2 regions of the uncultured Zoogloea sp. genome follow, and region 1 is predicted to be linked to the other one. Evidence: predicted binding sites of a transcription regulator. Region 1 holds the regulator's gene; the other holds the start of a gene.
The links. Region 1 encodes sigma-54, which starts transcription at its own class of promoters, with help from an activator protein. Its sites were predicted from a motif close to TGGCACGCTTNCTGCTNA; they were not measured.
Positions count from the first base shown of each region.

Region 2: the regulator sigma-54 is predicted to act here: its motif matches at 3,703-3,720, upstream of flgB (flagellar basal body rod protein FlgB).

Region 1 covers NZ_CALAYQ010000024.1:26,736-34,172, reverse strand. The annotation lists gene Q0672_RS02405 (phosphatidylglycerophosphatase A) at 1-180, shown strand, start outside; gene Q0672_RS02400 (CinA family protein) at 180-665, shown strand; gene recA (recombinase RecA) at 840-1,874, shown strand; gene recX (recombination regulator RecX) at 1,903-2,352, shown strand; gene lptB (LPS export ABC transporter ATP-binding protein) at 2,339-3,061, shown strand; gene Q0672_RS02380 (RNA polymerase factor sigma-54) at 3,077-4,534, shown strand; gene raiA (ribosome-associated translation inhibitor RaiA) at 4,551-4,874, shown strand; gene ptsN (PTS IIA-like nitrogen regulatory protein PtsN) at 5,030-5,515, shown strand; gene hprK (HPr(Ser) kinase/phosphatase) at 5,484-6,419, shown strand; gene Q0672_RS02360 (PsiF family protein) at 6,535-6,834, shown strand; gene Q0672_RS02355 (FHA domain-containing protein) at 6,907-7,437, opposite strand, start outside.
Region 2 covers NZ_CALAYQ010000070.1:1,699-9,135, reverse strand. The annotation lists gene flgF (flagellar basal-body rod protein FlgF) at 1-117, opposite strand, end outside; gene Q0672_RS08910 (flagellar hook protein FlgE) at 137-2,089, opposite strand; gene Q0672_RS08905 (flagellar hook assembly protein FlgD) at 2,103-2,783, opposite strand; gene flgC (flagellar basal body rod protein FlgC) at 2,808-3,218, opposite strand; gene flgB (flagellar basal body rod protein FlgB) at 3,229-3,633, opposite strand; gene flgA (flagellar basal body P-ring formation chaperone FlgA) at 3,971-4,657, shown strand; gene flgM (flagellar biosynthesis anti-sigma factor FlgM) at 4,749-5,060, shown strand; gene Q0672_RS08880 (flagella synthesis protein FlgN) at 5,067-5,543, shown strand; gene motD (flagellar motor protein MotD) at 5,643-6,503, opposite strand; gene Q0672_RS08870 (flagellar motor protein) at 6,507-7,247, opposite strand; gene Q0672_RS08865 (RNA polymerase sigma factor FliA) at 7,268-7,437, opposite strand, start outside.

The DNA of each region.
Region 1 (7,437 bases):
GGCCTCGGCTGGCAGCTCACCGCCTTCGTGCTGTTCCGCTTCTTCGACATCGTCAAGCCGCAGCCCATCCGCTGGGTGGATGACCGCACCCGCGGCGGCTTCGGCGTGATGCTCGATGATCTCATCGCCGCCGGCTACACCCTGCTCGCGCTGGCCCTGCTCGTGAGGTTCCTCGGTTAATGGACGCCCAGCTCGAAACCCTCTCCCGCCTCGTCGGCGACCACCTCGCCGCCCGCAGCTGGCGCCTCGCCACCGCCGAATCGTGCACCGGCGGCTGGGTCGCCGAGGTCGTCACCGTCACCGCCGGCAGCTCCGGCTGGTTCGACTGCGGCTTCATCACCTACTCCAACGACGCCAAGTGCGCGCTGCTCGGCGTCTCGCCAATGACCCTCGCCCGCCACGGCGCGGTCAGCGAGCCGACCACCGCGGCGATGGTCCGCGGCACCCTCGAACGGGCCGAGGCCGACCTCGCCCTGTCGATCTCCGGCATCGCCGGCCCGGGGGGCGGATCAGCCGACAAACCCGTCGGCACCGTGTGCTTCGGCTGGGGCCGGACCGGCGAATCCCCCCAGACCGCCACCTGCCGCTTCGACGGCGACCGGGAGGCCGTCCGCCGCCAGGCAGTGGTGTTCGCCCTCACCGAACTCATCCGCCGCTACGCCTGAAATCCCATCCGCATCAAGGTCTTGGCAAATCCGGTAGACGTTCCGCTGCAACTGTATAAAATACCAGTCTGCGCGACTTTCTTCGCTCCGATACCTCTCGTGACGACGCGCGATCACCCGCACGCAAACTCTGTGCCATAATCTCCAAAACCCTTTTTACAAGGATCACGACAGATGGATGACAACAAGGCCAAGGCCCTCGCCGCCGCGCTTTCCCAGATCGAAAAGCAGTTCGGCAAGGGCTCGATCATGCGCCTGGGCGACGGCGAAGTCGAAAGCGACATCCAGACCGTCTCCACCGGCTCCCTGGGCCTCGACATCGCCCTCGGCATCGGCGGTCTGCCCCGCGGCCGGGTCGTGGAAATCTACGGTCCCGAATCGTCCGGCAAGACGACCCTCACCCTCCAGGTCGTCTCCGAAATGCAGAAGCTCGGCGGCACCGCCGCCTTCATCGACGCCGAACACGCGCTGGACGTCACCTACGCCCAGAAGCTCGGGGTCAATATCGGCGACCTCCTGATCTCCCAGCCCGACACCGGCGAACAGGCCCTCGAGATCGCCGACATGCTGGTGCGCTCCGGTGGCGTTGACGTGGTCGTGATCGACTCCGTCGCAGCCCTCACCCCGAAGGCCGAAATCGAAGGCGAGATGGGCGATCAGCTCCCCGGCCTGCAGGCCCGCCTGATGTCCCAGGCCCTGCGCAAGCTCACCGCCAACATCAAGCGCACCAACACCCTGGTCATCTTCATCAACCAGATCCGGATGAAGATCGGCGTGATGTTCGGCAGCCCCGAGACCACCACCGGCGGCAACGCCCTCAAGTTCTACGCCTCGGTGCGGATGGACATCCGCCGCATCGGCACCATCAAGAAGAACGACGAGGTGATCGGCTCCGAAACCAAGGTCAAGGTCGTCAAGAACAAGGTCGCGCCCCCGTTCCGCGAAACCCTGTTCGACATCCTGTACGGCGAAGGCACCTCCCGCGAGGGCGAGATCATCGACCTGGGCGTCCAGCACAAGTTCGTGGACAAGTCCGGCGCCTGGTACGCCTACAACGGCGAGAAGATCGGCCAGGGCAAGGACAACGCCCGCGAATTCCTCAAGAGCAACCCGCACATCGCCCGCGAGATCGAAAACAAGATCCGCGTCGCCGTCGGGCTGCCTGAGATGGCCGTGATCACGCCCGCCGCCCCCGCCGCGGCAGCCTGAACGTCTCCGGCAGGAAACACCGTCGTCCATGGCCACCAGTCTGCATGAGCGGGCCCTGCGCTGCCTGGCCCAGCGGGAGCATTCCCGCGCCGAGCTCGCCCGCAAGCTGGGCACCCTCGGCAGCGAGGAAGAGGTGAGCGCCGAACTCGACCGTCTGGTCGAGCTTGGCCTCCTCTCCGACGCCCGCTTCGCCGATGCCTACGTGCGCGCCAAGGCGGCCCGCTTCGGCGCCTCCCGGCTCAAGAGCGAGCTCGCCCGGCGCGGCGTCGACGCCGAGCAGATCGGCCTGGCCATTGCCGACAACTGTCCGGAAAGTGAATTCGAACGCGCCTGCGACATCCATCGCCGAAAGTTCGCCGCAGCACCGGCAGACGCGCGAGAATGGGCGCGCCAGGCGCGTTTTCTTCAAGGTCGCGGCTTCTCGACCGAAATCATTCGTAGAGTCCTGAAAGAACACCCCGGCGATGAGCCTGCTTAAAGTCAGCAACCTGCGCAAGAAGTACAAGGCCCGCACCGTCGTCCACGACGTCTCCTTCGACGTCGGCAGTGGCGAAGTGGTCGGCCTGCTCGGCCCCAACGGCGCCGGCAAGACGACCTGCTTCTACATGATCGTCGGCCTGGTGGTCGCCGATGGCGGCGAGATCACCCTCGACGACCAGGTGCTGACCCATCGCCCGATCCACCAGCGCGCCCGCCTCGGCCTGTCCTACCTGCCCCAGGAGATGAGCGTCTTCCGCAAGCTCACCGTGGCCGAGAACATTCAGGCCGTGCTCGAACTGCAGAAGCTCAGCAAGGCCGAAATGGCCGAACGCCTCGAACAGCTCCTCGGCGAGCTGGGCATCGAACACCTGCGCGACAACACCGCGATCTCCCTCTCCGGCGGCGAGCGCCGGCGCTGCGAGATCGCCCGCGCCCTCGCCTCCGACCCGCGGCTGATCCTCCTCGACGAGCCCTTCGCTGGCGTCGACCCGATCGCCGTGATCGACATCCAGAAGATCATCCGCTTCCTCAAGGAAAAGGGCATCGGCGTCCTCATCACCGACCACAACGTCCGCGAAACCCTCGGCATCTGCGACCGCGCCTTCATCATCAATGCCGGGGAAGTGCTGGCCAGCGGCCGCCCGGAAGACATCGTCCGGAATGAACAGGTCCGTCAGGTTTACCTCGGCGAGCACTTCCGGCTTTAAGGCATCATTGTTGTCATGAAGCCCAGCCTCCAGCTCAAACTCTCCCAACATCTCGCGCTCACCCCGCAGCTACAGCAGTCCATCAAGCTGCTGCAGCTATCGACCCTCGAGCTCAACCAGGAGATCGAGAAGATCCTCCTCGAGAACCCGATGATCGAGCGGGACGAGCCGGAATCGAACCTCGGCTCCAGCCGTCTCGAAGCCCCCGGCCCGGCCGCCCCCGCCGGCAGCGAGGCCGCCCATGAGCGCGAGCAGGAGCAGGCCCGCGAATCCGACCAGCGCGAGCGCGACACCGACCGGGAGTTCGACTTCGCCGAAGGCGGCGACTGGCAGGGCTCCGGCAGCGGCTCGCGGGACGATGATGACGACAACGATTTCCAGGATCTCCAGGCCACGGTCACCACCCTGCGCGACCACCTGGACGCCCAGATCGCCCTCACCCAGCTGTCCGACCGGGATCGCGCCCTCACCCGCTTCATGATCGAGGCCCTCGACGACGACGGCTACCTCAGCCAGGCCCTCGAAGACCTCCTTCCGCTACTCCCGCCCGAGCTCGAAGTGGATCTGGACGACCTCACGATCGCCCTGCGCCACATCCAGAGCCTCGACCCCTGCGGGATCGGCGCTGCCGACATCGGCGAATGCCTCGGCCTGCAGCTGCGCGCCCTGCCGCCCAGCCGCGAACGCGAGCTGGCGCTGGCCATCGTCGCCGAACACCTCGAACTCCTCGCCGCCCGCGACTACCTCAAGCTCAAGCGCGCCCTGCGCTGCACCGACGACGAGCTGCGCGAAGCCCACGCCCTGATCCTCGACCTCAACCCCCGGCCCGGCGCCCGCTTCGCCCAGTCCGACATCCGCTACGTGGTTCCGGATGTCATCGTCCGCAAGGTCCGCAACACCTGGGTTGTTAACCTCAACCCGGATGCGATGCCCAAGCTGCGCATCAACCAGCTTTATGCCCAGATCCTGCGGGACAACCGCGGCGCCAGTGGCTCCCTGTCCAATCACCTGCAGGAAGCCCGCTGGCTCATCAAGAACGTTCAGCAGCGCTTCGACACCATCCAGCGTGTGTCGCAAGCGATCGTTGACCGGCAGCGTCAGTTCTTCGATTATGGCGATGTGGCGATGCGCCCTCTGACACTGCGTGAAATCGCCGAACAGTTGGAATTGCACGAGTCCACCGTCTCGCGGGTGACCACCCAGAAGTACATGGCCACACCAAGAGGCATTTTCGAGTTCAAACATTTTTTCGGCAGTCACGTCGCCACCGACACCGGTGGGGCGGCTTCCTCGACGGCGATTCGGGCGCTGATTCGCCAGCTGGTAGCCGCGGAAGACAAGAAGAAACCCTTGTCCGACGCCAAGATTGCCGAGTTGTTGGGCCAGCAGGGTATCGTCGTGGCACGCAGGACCATCGCAAAGTGTCGCGAGTCCCTCGATATCCCGCCGGTCAGTCTGCGCAAAACCATCTGACAGAAAGGTAAGAACCATGAACCTCAACATCACGGGGCATCACGTCGAAGTTACGCCGGCCATCCGCGAATACGTCACCTCCAAGCTCGATCGCGTGATCCGTCATTTCGACAACGTCACCAGCGTCGGCGTGATCCTCTCGGTGGAAAAGCTGCGTCAGAAGGCCGAAGTCACCGTTCACGTGCGTGGCAAGGACATCCACGTCGAGAGCGAGGATGCCGACATGTATGCCGCCATCGACGCCCTGACCGACAAGCTCGACCGCCAGGTTCTGAAGTACAAGGACAAGGCCTCCGATCACGGCCATGACTCCCTGAAGCAGCACCTCGCCGAATCCTGATCTTCGGCCCCAAGTAATCCCCTTCTCCCCGGGACCGTTGTGGCTATAATGCGCCCCAACTGACACAACGGCCCCGGCGGCACCCGCCCCCGGATTTTCCAGATTCGTTCCCGGAAACCTGTCCCGGTCCCACCGCGTACAGGAGCGTCCCGCCCATGAACCTCATCGCCAAACTTCTGCCTCCAGCCAATGTGGTCGTCGGCCTCGAGGCGAGCAGCAAGAAGCGTGCTTTCGAGCAGGCCGGCCTGCTGTTCGAGAACAATCACGGCATCGCCCGGAGCACCGTCTTCGACAGCCTGTTTGCCCGCGAGAAGCTCGGCTCGACCGGTCTCGGGCAGGGCATCGCGATTCCCCACGGACGCATCAAGGGCCTCAAGGACGCGCTGGGCGCCTTCATGCGTCTCGCCGAACCCGTCCCCTTCGACGCCCCGGACGGCCGCCCCGTTTCGATGCTGTTCGTGCTGCTGGTGCCCGAACAGGCCAACGAACACCACCTGCAGCTCCTTTCCGAACTCGCCCAGATGTTCAGCGATCGCAGCTTCCGCGATCAGCTCCTGACCGCCCCGGACGCCCTCGCGGCCCACTCCCTCTTTGCCCAGTGGGGCAGCGATGCGCCAGACAACAGTAGCGCGGCTGTTTGACGACAACCTCGACCGCCTGAGGCTGCGCCACATCTGCGGCAGCCTCGACACCCGCATCTCGGTCTCCGAAGACCGCATCTGGCCCGCCGACATGGTCGGCCACCTCAACCTGATCCACCCCGACCGCCTGCAGATCCTCGGCTCGTCCGAGCTCGCCTGGGCCCGCCGCCAGACCCGCGACAAGGTGATCCACCATGTCCGCGAGATCCTCTCCTACGGCCCGCCAGCCATCATCGTCGCCGACGACGAAGACATCCCCAGCCTGATCCGCACCGTCTGCGCCAACGAAGACGTGGCCCTCTTCGCCAGCCCACTGCCGGCGGCCAACGTCATCGACCTGCTGCGCAGCTACCTGTCGCGCAAACTCGCCGAACGGGTCGCCCTGCACGGGGTGATGATGGACGTGCTGGGCCTGGGCGTGTTCATCACCGGGGATTCGGGCGCCGGCAAGTCCGAGCTCGCCCTGGAACTCATCTCCCGGGGCCATGGCCTGGTTGCCGACGACATCGTCGAGTTCTCCCGCATCGCCCCGACCGTCCTCGAAGGCCGTTGCCCGGCCCTGCTCCAGGACGTCATCGAAGTGCGCGGCCTGGGCATCCTCAACATCCGCACGATCTTCGGCGAGACCGCCTGCCGGCGGAAGATGAAGCTCAAGCTGGTGGTCCACCTCCAGCGCCGCCAGCCCGGCGACCAGGATCCCCTACGCCTGTCCCTCGAAGGCGAGCAGCAGCTCATCCTCGGCGTGCCGCTCCGCCGCGTCGTGCTGCCGGTGGCGGCCGGCCGCAACCTGGCGGTGCTCCTGGAAGCCGCAGTGCGCTCGACGATCCTGCTGCTGCGGGGCATCGACTCGACCCAGGAGTTCGTCGACCGCCAGCGTCGGGCAATGGAAGACGGCGGCTTTTAACCAAAAGACACGGCATCCGACCGCCCCGGCGGACCGGGCCGTCAACGGATTCACCCAAGCACCGTTTATGATGATGTTGCAGTTCCGACAACCCGCCCATACGAGGAGTGGCCAGATGAAAAAATTGATCCTGAGTGTCGCTGTTTCGATGTTTGCCGCCGGTCTGGCACCCGCCGCCTTCGCGGCCTCCACCCAGCAGAACAAGATGAAGGAATGCAACGCATCCGCCGCCGACAAGAAGGGCGACGAGCGCAAGGCCTTCATGAAGGAATGCCTCTCCGCCAAACCCGCCGCCGCCGAAGCCAAGGGCACCCCGCAGCAGGAAAAGATGAAGGCCTGCAACAAGGAGGCCGGCGAGAAGGTGCTGAAGGGCGATGATCGCAAGAAGTTCATGAGCACCTGTCTGAAGGGCTGAAACGCCCCGGCGCCATGACAGAAAAGGGCCCGCTGAGGGCCCTTTTCACTGGGTTGCGCCTGCCGCCGAGGATCAGTCGAGGGCGAACGCCACCGCGTCGGACATGTTGTCACCCACCGAGAAACCGCAGCCGATGTGGCCTTTCTCGGACAGCGCGAACTCGCCGCGCTTGATGCAGTGCTCCGCCGCCCCCTCCTCCAGCAGGTAAGTGCCGTTGGTGCTGGAATCGGCCAGATAGAACATGCCGTTGCGCAGCTCGATGCGGGCGTGCTGGCGGGAAACCCGCGGGTCGGACACGACGATGTCGTTGCCGGTTTCGCGACCGAACAGCAAGGTCGGATGGGCCGCATCGATGACCCACTTCTGGCCCCGGAAACTGACCCGCAGCTGCCTGACCGACTGCATCGCTTCCTGGCGGAGCTCGGCCGGCGTGGGCGGCGGCGCGTTGCCCAGCTCAAGCGCCGGAAAGGGTGCGTTGCTGGCTGCGTCGTCGAGCTTGCCGAGCAGGCGCCGCATGGACGGCGAGAGCAGCTCGGAAAGGCTCTCGGAGACGGTGATGGTGTCGGGATTGCAGCCATCCACCAGGCGGGCGGCCATCTTCTC
Region 2 (7,437 bases), on a different contig from region 1:
GTGGAGCTCGGTCTTGAAGCCGGTGCTGGTGGCGTTGGCCAGGTTGTGGGCGACGGCCGCCTCCTGCCCCATGGTGGCGGAGGCGCCGGTCATTGCGGTGTAGATCAGGCGGTCCATGGCGGGCTCCCCGGGTTAATCAGCGCAGGTTCACCAGGGTCTGCAGCACCTGGTCCTGGGTCTTGATGGACTGGGCGTTGGCCTGATAGGCGCGCTGCTGGGTGATCATGTTGACCAGCTCGGAGGTAAGATCCACATTGGACTCTTCGATAGCAGCGGACTGGAGCACGCCCAGGGTGCCGGTGCCCGGCGCCGCACCGGCGCCGTCGACCGCACCGGCTTCCGGCGTCCATTGCCACTGGTTGCCACCCACCGACACCAGGCCGTTGGGGTTGCGGAAGTTGGTCAGCAGCACCTGGCCCATCGTTCGGGACTGGCCGTTGCTGAAGTTGCCGAGGATGGTGCCGTCGGATTCGACGGTGAGGCCCGACAGGGAGCCCGGCTTGTAGCCGTTCTGGCTCAGCTTGGCGACGCCGAAGCTGTTGCCGAACTGGGTGGAGTTGGTCAGATCGACGGTGACGGTGAGCGCCTTGGTCGCGCCGGTGGTCACGGTGTAGGAGGTGGAAATCGTCTTGGGCGTGAGCAGGCCACCGTTGGAGTCGAAGCTGACGGTGGTGGGGCTGTGCAGGCCGGTGGCCGGGTCGATCTCGGGCGGGAAGCCGCCATCCAGGCTGGTGTAGACATCCCACTTGTTGGCCTGGGCCGTCTTCACGAAGTAAAGCGACTGGGTGTGCGGGTTGCCCAGGGAGTCGTACACCGTCTGGGACGTGGTGCTGGTGTAGCTGGCCGGGTCGGTGATGCTGAAGCCACCGGTGTTGGCGGTGGCGGCAAAGGTGGGGATGCCGAGGGTGGTGCCGGCGAGCGTGCCGGAGCCGTCGGACACGACGATCTTGGACGTGCCGCCGGCCGTGGCCGAGCTGAAGGTGATGGAGTCGGAGGGGTTGGTGCCGACGACGACCTTGCCCCGGAGGCCGGAGGAGCCCGCGCCGGTTGCATCCACCGCAGCCTGCAGCGCGGTGGCCAGAACGGCCGCCGTGGCGTAGGTGCCGGCCGGCACGGAGACGGCAACCGCCGAACCACCATCGACCGCGATGTTCATGACCGACGCCGGAATGGTGAGCGGATAAGCAGGGACGACCGTGCCCGTGAGGCTGGCGTAGGTGGCGTTGCTGCCGCTCACCGACATGATGGCGGTCGCGGTCGGCGCGAGGTTCAGCTGCATGGCGGCGTTGCCGCTCACGTCCAGGCTGGAGAGTCGGCCGCCGTGGGTCGAGTTGAGGGTGATGATGCCGCTGCTGTCGCTGGACGCGGTGACCCGGCCCTTGAGGGTGGTCTGGTCGATGGCGGTCTGGATTGCGGCGACCAGCGAGCTGGTGTCGGTGTAGGTGCTGGCGGCGATCTTGGCCGTGGCGGTGGTCTCGCCGTCGACGGTGATCGTCAGGTCGTTGTTGGCGGCGGTGAAGCTCAGCGGCGCGGACGACGAGACGGGCGTGCTCGTGCCCTTCAGGAGCGCCTGGGTCAGGGACTTGGGCGACGCAGAGCGGGAATCCAGATTGACGGTGTAGCCCGCGTCGGTGGTGGCTTTCGGATCGGCATCGCCGAAGCTCAGCTGGATATCGCCGCCCACACCGGAGGGGAGGCCCTTGGCGTCGTAGGTGTTGCCGGTGAGGCGCAGGCCGCTGGAGTTGACCACGTAGCCTTCCTTGTCCACGTGAAACTGACCATTGCGGCTGTAGGTGATCGTGCCCGCGTCGCTCATCCGGAAGAAGCCGGCGCCATTGACCGCCAGATCGAGCGTGTTGCTGCTGGTGGAGATGTTGCCCTGGGTGAATTGCTGGGACACCTTGTTCACCGACGCGCCGATACCCACCTGGGTGGCGCTGCCGGCCGACAGCGACGCAGCGAAGACGTCCGCAAACTGGGCCGAGGCTTCCTTGAAGCCGACGGTGCCCGAGTTGGACACGTTGTTGCTGATGGCGTCGAGGGCCTTGGAAGCGATGGAAAGACCGCTCAAACCTTGCTGGAATGCCATTTTCTGTCTCCGCTTAGAGAATCTGCTTGATGTCGGCGAGGCTCACCAGACCGCTGCCCACGTCGAGGGACACGCTGCCGCTGCTGGTACGCAGGACGCTGTTCACCGTGGAGATCTGGAGCACGACGGGCTTCAGGGTGGTGTCACCCCGGGTCGCGGCCACGCTGATGGTGTAGTTGCCGCTGGCAGCCTGGGCGCCATTGGTGGAGAGGCCATCCCACGCAAAGTTGTGCACGCCGGCGTCCGCGTCGCCAAGCTCGAGCTTGCGTACTTCGAGGCCGTTGGCATCCTTGATCGTGACCGTCACCTTGTCGGCCGCGCTGTCGAGCTCGAAGCCGCCGTAGGTCTTGCTGCCGCTGGTGAGGCTGAGGTTGTTGCCGGCTACCATCACGCCCTTGCCGACCAGCGCCGCGGCCTGCAGCACCTCGCCCGACTGGCTGTTCTGGAGCATCGAGGCGAGGGTGGTGTTGAGCTTGTCGAGACCATTGACGGTCTCGATCTGGGCCATCTGCGAGGTCATCTGGGCGTTGTCGACGGGGTTGAGCGGGTCCTGGTTCTTGAGCTGCTCGGTGAGCAGCTTGAGGAAGCGGCTCTGGGCTGCGTCGGTCTTGGACGCGGATGAGCTGGAACCCTTCTGCAGCGCGGCGATGACGTCGGCGGATGTCGTGGAACCGGTGGAATTGACGGTGCTCATGATTGTTCAGCTTTCGGTGTCTGGTTACTGGCCGATGGCGAGGGTCTTTTCCATCAGGCTCTTGGCCGTGCCCATCATGTCGGCGTTGGTCTGATAGGCGCGGGACGCGGAGATCATGTTGGTCATCTCCTCGACCACATTCACGTTGGGCATCGTCACGTAGCCCTCGGGATTGGCGGCGGGGTTCTTCGGGTCGTACACCATGCGCATCGGGGCGGCGCTCTCGACCACCTGGGTCACCCGCACGCCCTGGGCGGCCACGCCGGCACCGGGCATCGGGGTGGCGGCAAAAACCACCTGCTTGGCCTTGTAGGGCTGGCCGTCGGCACCCACCACGCTGTCGGCGTTGGCCAGGTTGCTGGCGGTGGTGTTGAGGCGCATCGACTGGGCATGGAGCGCCGAACCGGCCACCTGGAAGACGTTGAGCATGCTCATGGCGATCTCCTTACTGGCCCTGGACGGCCATCTGCATGGAGCGCAGCAGGCCGTTGATGAAGGTCACGCTGGCCTGGTACTGCACCGAGTTCTCGGCAAAGGCGGCGCGTTCGGTGTCCATATTGACCGTGTTGCCATCCACCGCGCCCTGCTCTTCGGTGCGGTACTTGAGGCTGGCTTCCAGCGGGCTGGCGGCGCCGCCGGCGATATGGCGCTTGGCGGTGGTCTTGAGGGGCAGGCCGCTGGTCGCGCCGCCGAGGGCACCCGCCAGGGCTTCGCGGAAATCCACGTCACGGGCCTTGAAGTTGGGCGTGTCGGCGTTGGCGATGTTGGAGGCGATCACCTGCTGGCGGTAAGCACGGGCGTTCAGTGCGGTCTGGTGGAAGCGCAGCGTTTCGTCCAGTCGGTTCGTCATCTCTGCCAAGTCCTCAAGTTTGTCGCCGTGTCCGCCGTAAGTTTTTGCAGACTGGCTGGCAGCTACACCTTTGCAGCTTCCGTGCCAGTCATCTTATGAGCCGCCCGGCCCCGTCGATGGGCCGAACAGGCGGCAATTCGCGCCCCAATTCCCATCCCTGGCTCCGGGTTTTGCCTCCCTGCCCCTGCCGCAGCGGCAAAGTTTGCCGGCACCTGCCGCCCCGCCGGCACACCTGCCGGCCTGCCCGAATAAGGCCGGGAAAGCGTCTCTGTTTCTGCCGCCGGAGCAGGCGCCCACATGTTCCAATGGCGCCATCGACTTTCTCCACGCCCGCGCCGTGACCCGCCTGATTCCCCTCCTCCTCGTGCTGCTCTGCCTCGCCACGCCGGCCTTCGCCCGCCAGGACGCCGCGCCGGTGCGCGCCGAGGTGGGCCGCTTCCTGGCCACGCAGACCCGCAGCCTGTCGGGCGAGGTGAGCATTCAGGTGGGCGAGTTCAGCGCCGACAACCAGCTTGCGCCCTGCCTGCAGCTCGAAGCCTTCCTGCCGCCCAACGGCCGGGCCTGGGGGCGGATCTCGGTGGGCGTGCGCTGTCTGGCGCCAGTGAGCTGGTCGGCGTGGGTGCCGGCCGACGTGCGCGTGAAGGGCCCTTACGTGGTCACCAACGGGCCGCTGGCTGCCGGCCAGATCGTCAGCCCGGGCGACCTGCGCGTCGAATCGGGCGAACTCACCGCGATGGCCGCCGACGTGATCACCGACCCGACCCAGGCCATCGGCCAGGCGGCGCGGATCAGCCTCGGCGCGGGGCGTCCGCTGACCGCCAGCCACCTGCGCCAGCAGCCGGCGGTAATGCAGGGCCAGCCGGTCAAGGTCGTCTCCGGCGGTGCCGGATTCCAGGTGGCCAACGACGGCGTGGCCCTCAGTTCGGCCGCCAACGGCCAGGCCGCCCAGGTGCGCCTGTCGAACGGGCAGGTCGTGCGGGGCATCGCCCGCAGCGGAGGCGTAGTCGAAATCACGCTGCCATGAAACCGCACCCATCCCGAAGGACTCCAATGGGTTAAAGTTTCATCTCCACGAGTCGTATACCCAGTCGACTTATGGATGAAAGGGCAATGCCGTGAAGATCGATAACTCTGTCAAAGCGACCAGCAATCTGCCGTCCGGCGAAGGCCGCGCACGTGCTGCCAAGGAATCACCGAAGACTCAGGATTCCGCGGGTGGCGAACGGGTCGAACTGTCGTCCCTCTCTGCACGCCTGCAGCAGATGGAAGAAACCATCGCCAACACCCCCGTGGTGGATAGCGCGAAGGTGGACGAGATCAAACAGGCGATGAGCGAAGGGCGCTTCAAGGTGGACACCGAAAAGGTGGCCGACGGCCTCATCGACAGCGTGCGTCAGATGCTGAACGCACAAACCGCCAAGGCGTAAGCGGGCATGGCCGTCGATCCCGGCTTCCACGCTCGCCTTGCCCAGCTCATCCAGGACGAGCGCCGCGGCATGCGCGGCTTCGTCGCCCTGCTTGAGCGGGAAGAGGCCTTGCTGGTGCACAGCCAGATTGACGCACTCGCTCTGCTTGCCGAAGAAAAGACCGCGCTCTACCGCGCCCTCCAGCGCCTGTCCGACGACCGGGTGGTGATGTTTGCCCGCCTCGGCGCGAAGGTCACGAACGAGAACATCCGCATCGTGCTCGCCAGCAATCCCGAGGCCCTCACTGCCTGGGAAGACGTGGTTGCCCTGGCCGAAGAAGCCAAGGAACGCAACCGGGTCAATGGCCAGCTGATCACCCAGCGCCTGCAGAACAACCAGCAGGCCCTCACGACCCTCCTCGCCGCCGCGGAACACCCGCAGATCTACGGCCCGGACGGTCAGTCCCGCCCCACTGCCGGCAGCCGCCACTTCGGTTCGGTCTGATCCGCCCGGCGGATCGTCTTCAGCAATTTCATCCAGCCTCGGGTTTGATCGCCGCCCGGCGTTGTTGCGTCCAGGCGCGGCAAGACGCGGAGCCTAGCCCTACTGCGCCGGCTGGGGCTTTGCTTCGGCCTCGGGCGCAACCGGCACCGGCGGTGCCGCATCGGATGGCAGGATCGAATCGGCGATGCCGGACGCCCTCACCTTCGGCTGCACCTCAGGCTCGACCACCCGCGATTCGATCAGGATCGTCACCCGCCGGTTGCGGGCCCGCCCCTCGGGCGTGAGGTTGTCGGCCACCGGACGCTGGTCGCCGTATCCGGCAGCCGTCAGCCGCGCTGGCCGTACGCCGCTTTCCACAAACAGTCGCACCACGCTCGACGCCCGCACGGCCGAGAGCTCCCAGTTGGAGGGGAAAGCCGCGGTGGCGATGGGAATCGTATCGGTGTGACCTTCGACGGTGATCGGAAACTCAGCCGGCGCCACCACCTGCCCCACCGCCCGCAGGGCCGTGACGGCATCGCGACCGAGCTGGGCCTCGCCGGGGTTGAACAGCACGCTGGCGTTGATCTCGACGGTGATGCCGAAGGCGCCCTCGGTCACCCGCACCTGGCCATCGGCCACCAGTGGGGCGAGCACCTTGCGGATCTCCTCGGCCATGTTCTTGACCCGCTCGGCCTTGGCCTTGCGCGCCTCTTCCACTTCGGGGCTGGGCGGCGGACTGCTTGGGCGGATCGACGGAATCGGGGCGGACGACATCTGGGCGTTGTTGGACTGCACGCCGAGCTTGCGGAAGGCGTTCACCACCGAATCGGACATGATCCGGTACTTGCCCTCGTTGATGGACGAGAGCGAATACATCACCACGAAGAAGGCAAACAGCAGGGTGATGAAGTCGGCGTAGGAGACGAGCCAGCGCTCGTGGTTCTCGTGCTCGTCCTCGTGCTTGCGGCGCCGCGCCATGGCCTACCCCGCGTAGCCCTTGAGGCGGCTCTCGATGATGCGCGGGTTGTCGCCGTTGGCAATGCCGACCAGGCCATCCACCAGCATCTCGCGCATTGAGGTGAGGGTGCCGATCACGCCGAGCAGCTTCTTCGAGACAGGCAGGAAGATCAGGTTGGCCGAGCCGACGCCGTAGATGGTCGCCACAAAGGCCACCGCGATGCCGGAGCCGAGCTTGGAGGGATCCGAGAGGTTTTCCATCACGTGGATGAGGCCCATCACCGCGCCCAGGATGCCGATGGTCGGCGCGTAGCCGCCGGCGGCTTCCCAGATCTTGGCGCCCAGCTTCATCTGGCCTTCCCAGGTGTCGATCTCGACCTCGAGCACCTCGCGCAGGCGATCGGGTTCGACGCCATCCACCAGCAGCTGAAGGCCCTTCTGGATGAACGGATCGTCGATGGCGGGGATCTGGCTTTCGAGGGCCAGCAGGCCTTCCTTGCGGGCCACGTTGCTCCAGCGGACCACCTCGGCGATCAGCGCATCGTGATCCAGCCTGGGCGGCACGAAGACCCAGCGGACCATCTGCATGCCCAGCCGGAAGACCTTGAGCGAGCTTTGCAGCATCACCGCGCCGAGGGTGCCGCCGATGACGATGAGGAAGGCCGTCGGCTGGATCAACGAGCCGACGTGACCACCCTCGAGCACCTGCCCGACGAGGATCGCGGCCAGCGCGAGGGTGATGCCGATCAGGCTGATGCTGTCCATGGAAACGCCCCGGGCCCGGTTCAGCCGGCGGCCGGGCGACGGCCGCGGCCGCGGCCCTCACCCTTGGCCTTGGGCGCCGTCTGGATCGCGCCGGAGATGCGCGAGCGCAGGCGGGCGATGGCCTGGCTGTGGAGCTGGCACACGCGGGATTCGGAGACGCCGAGCACCTCGCCGATTTCCCGCAGGTTCA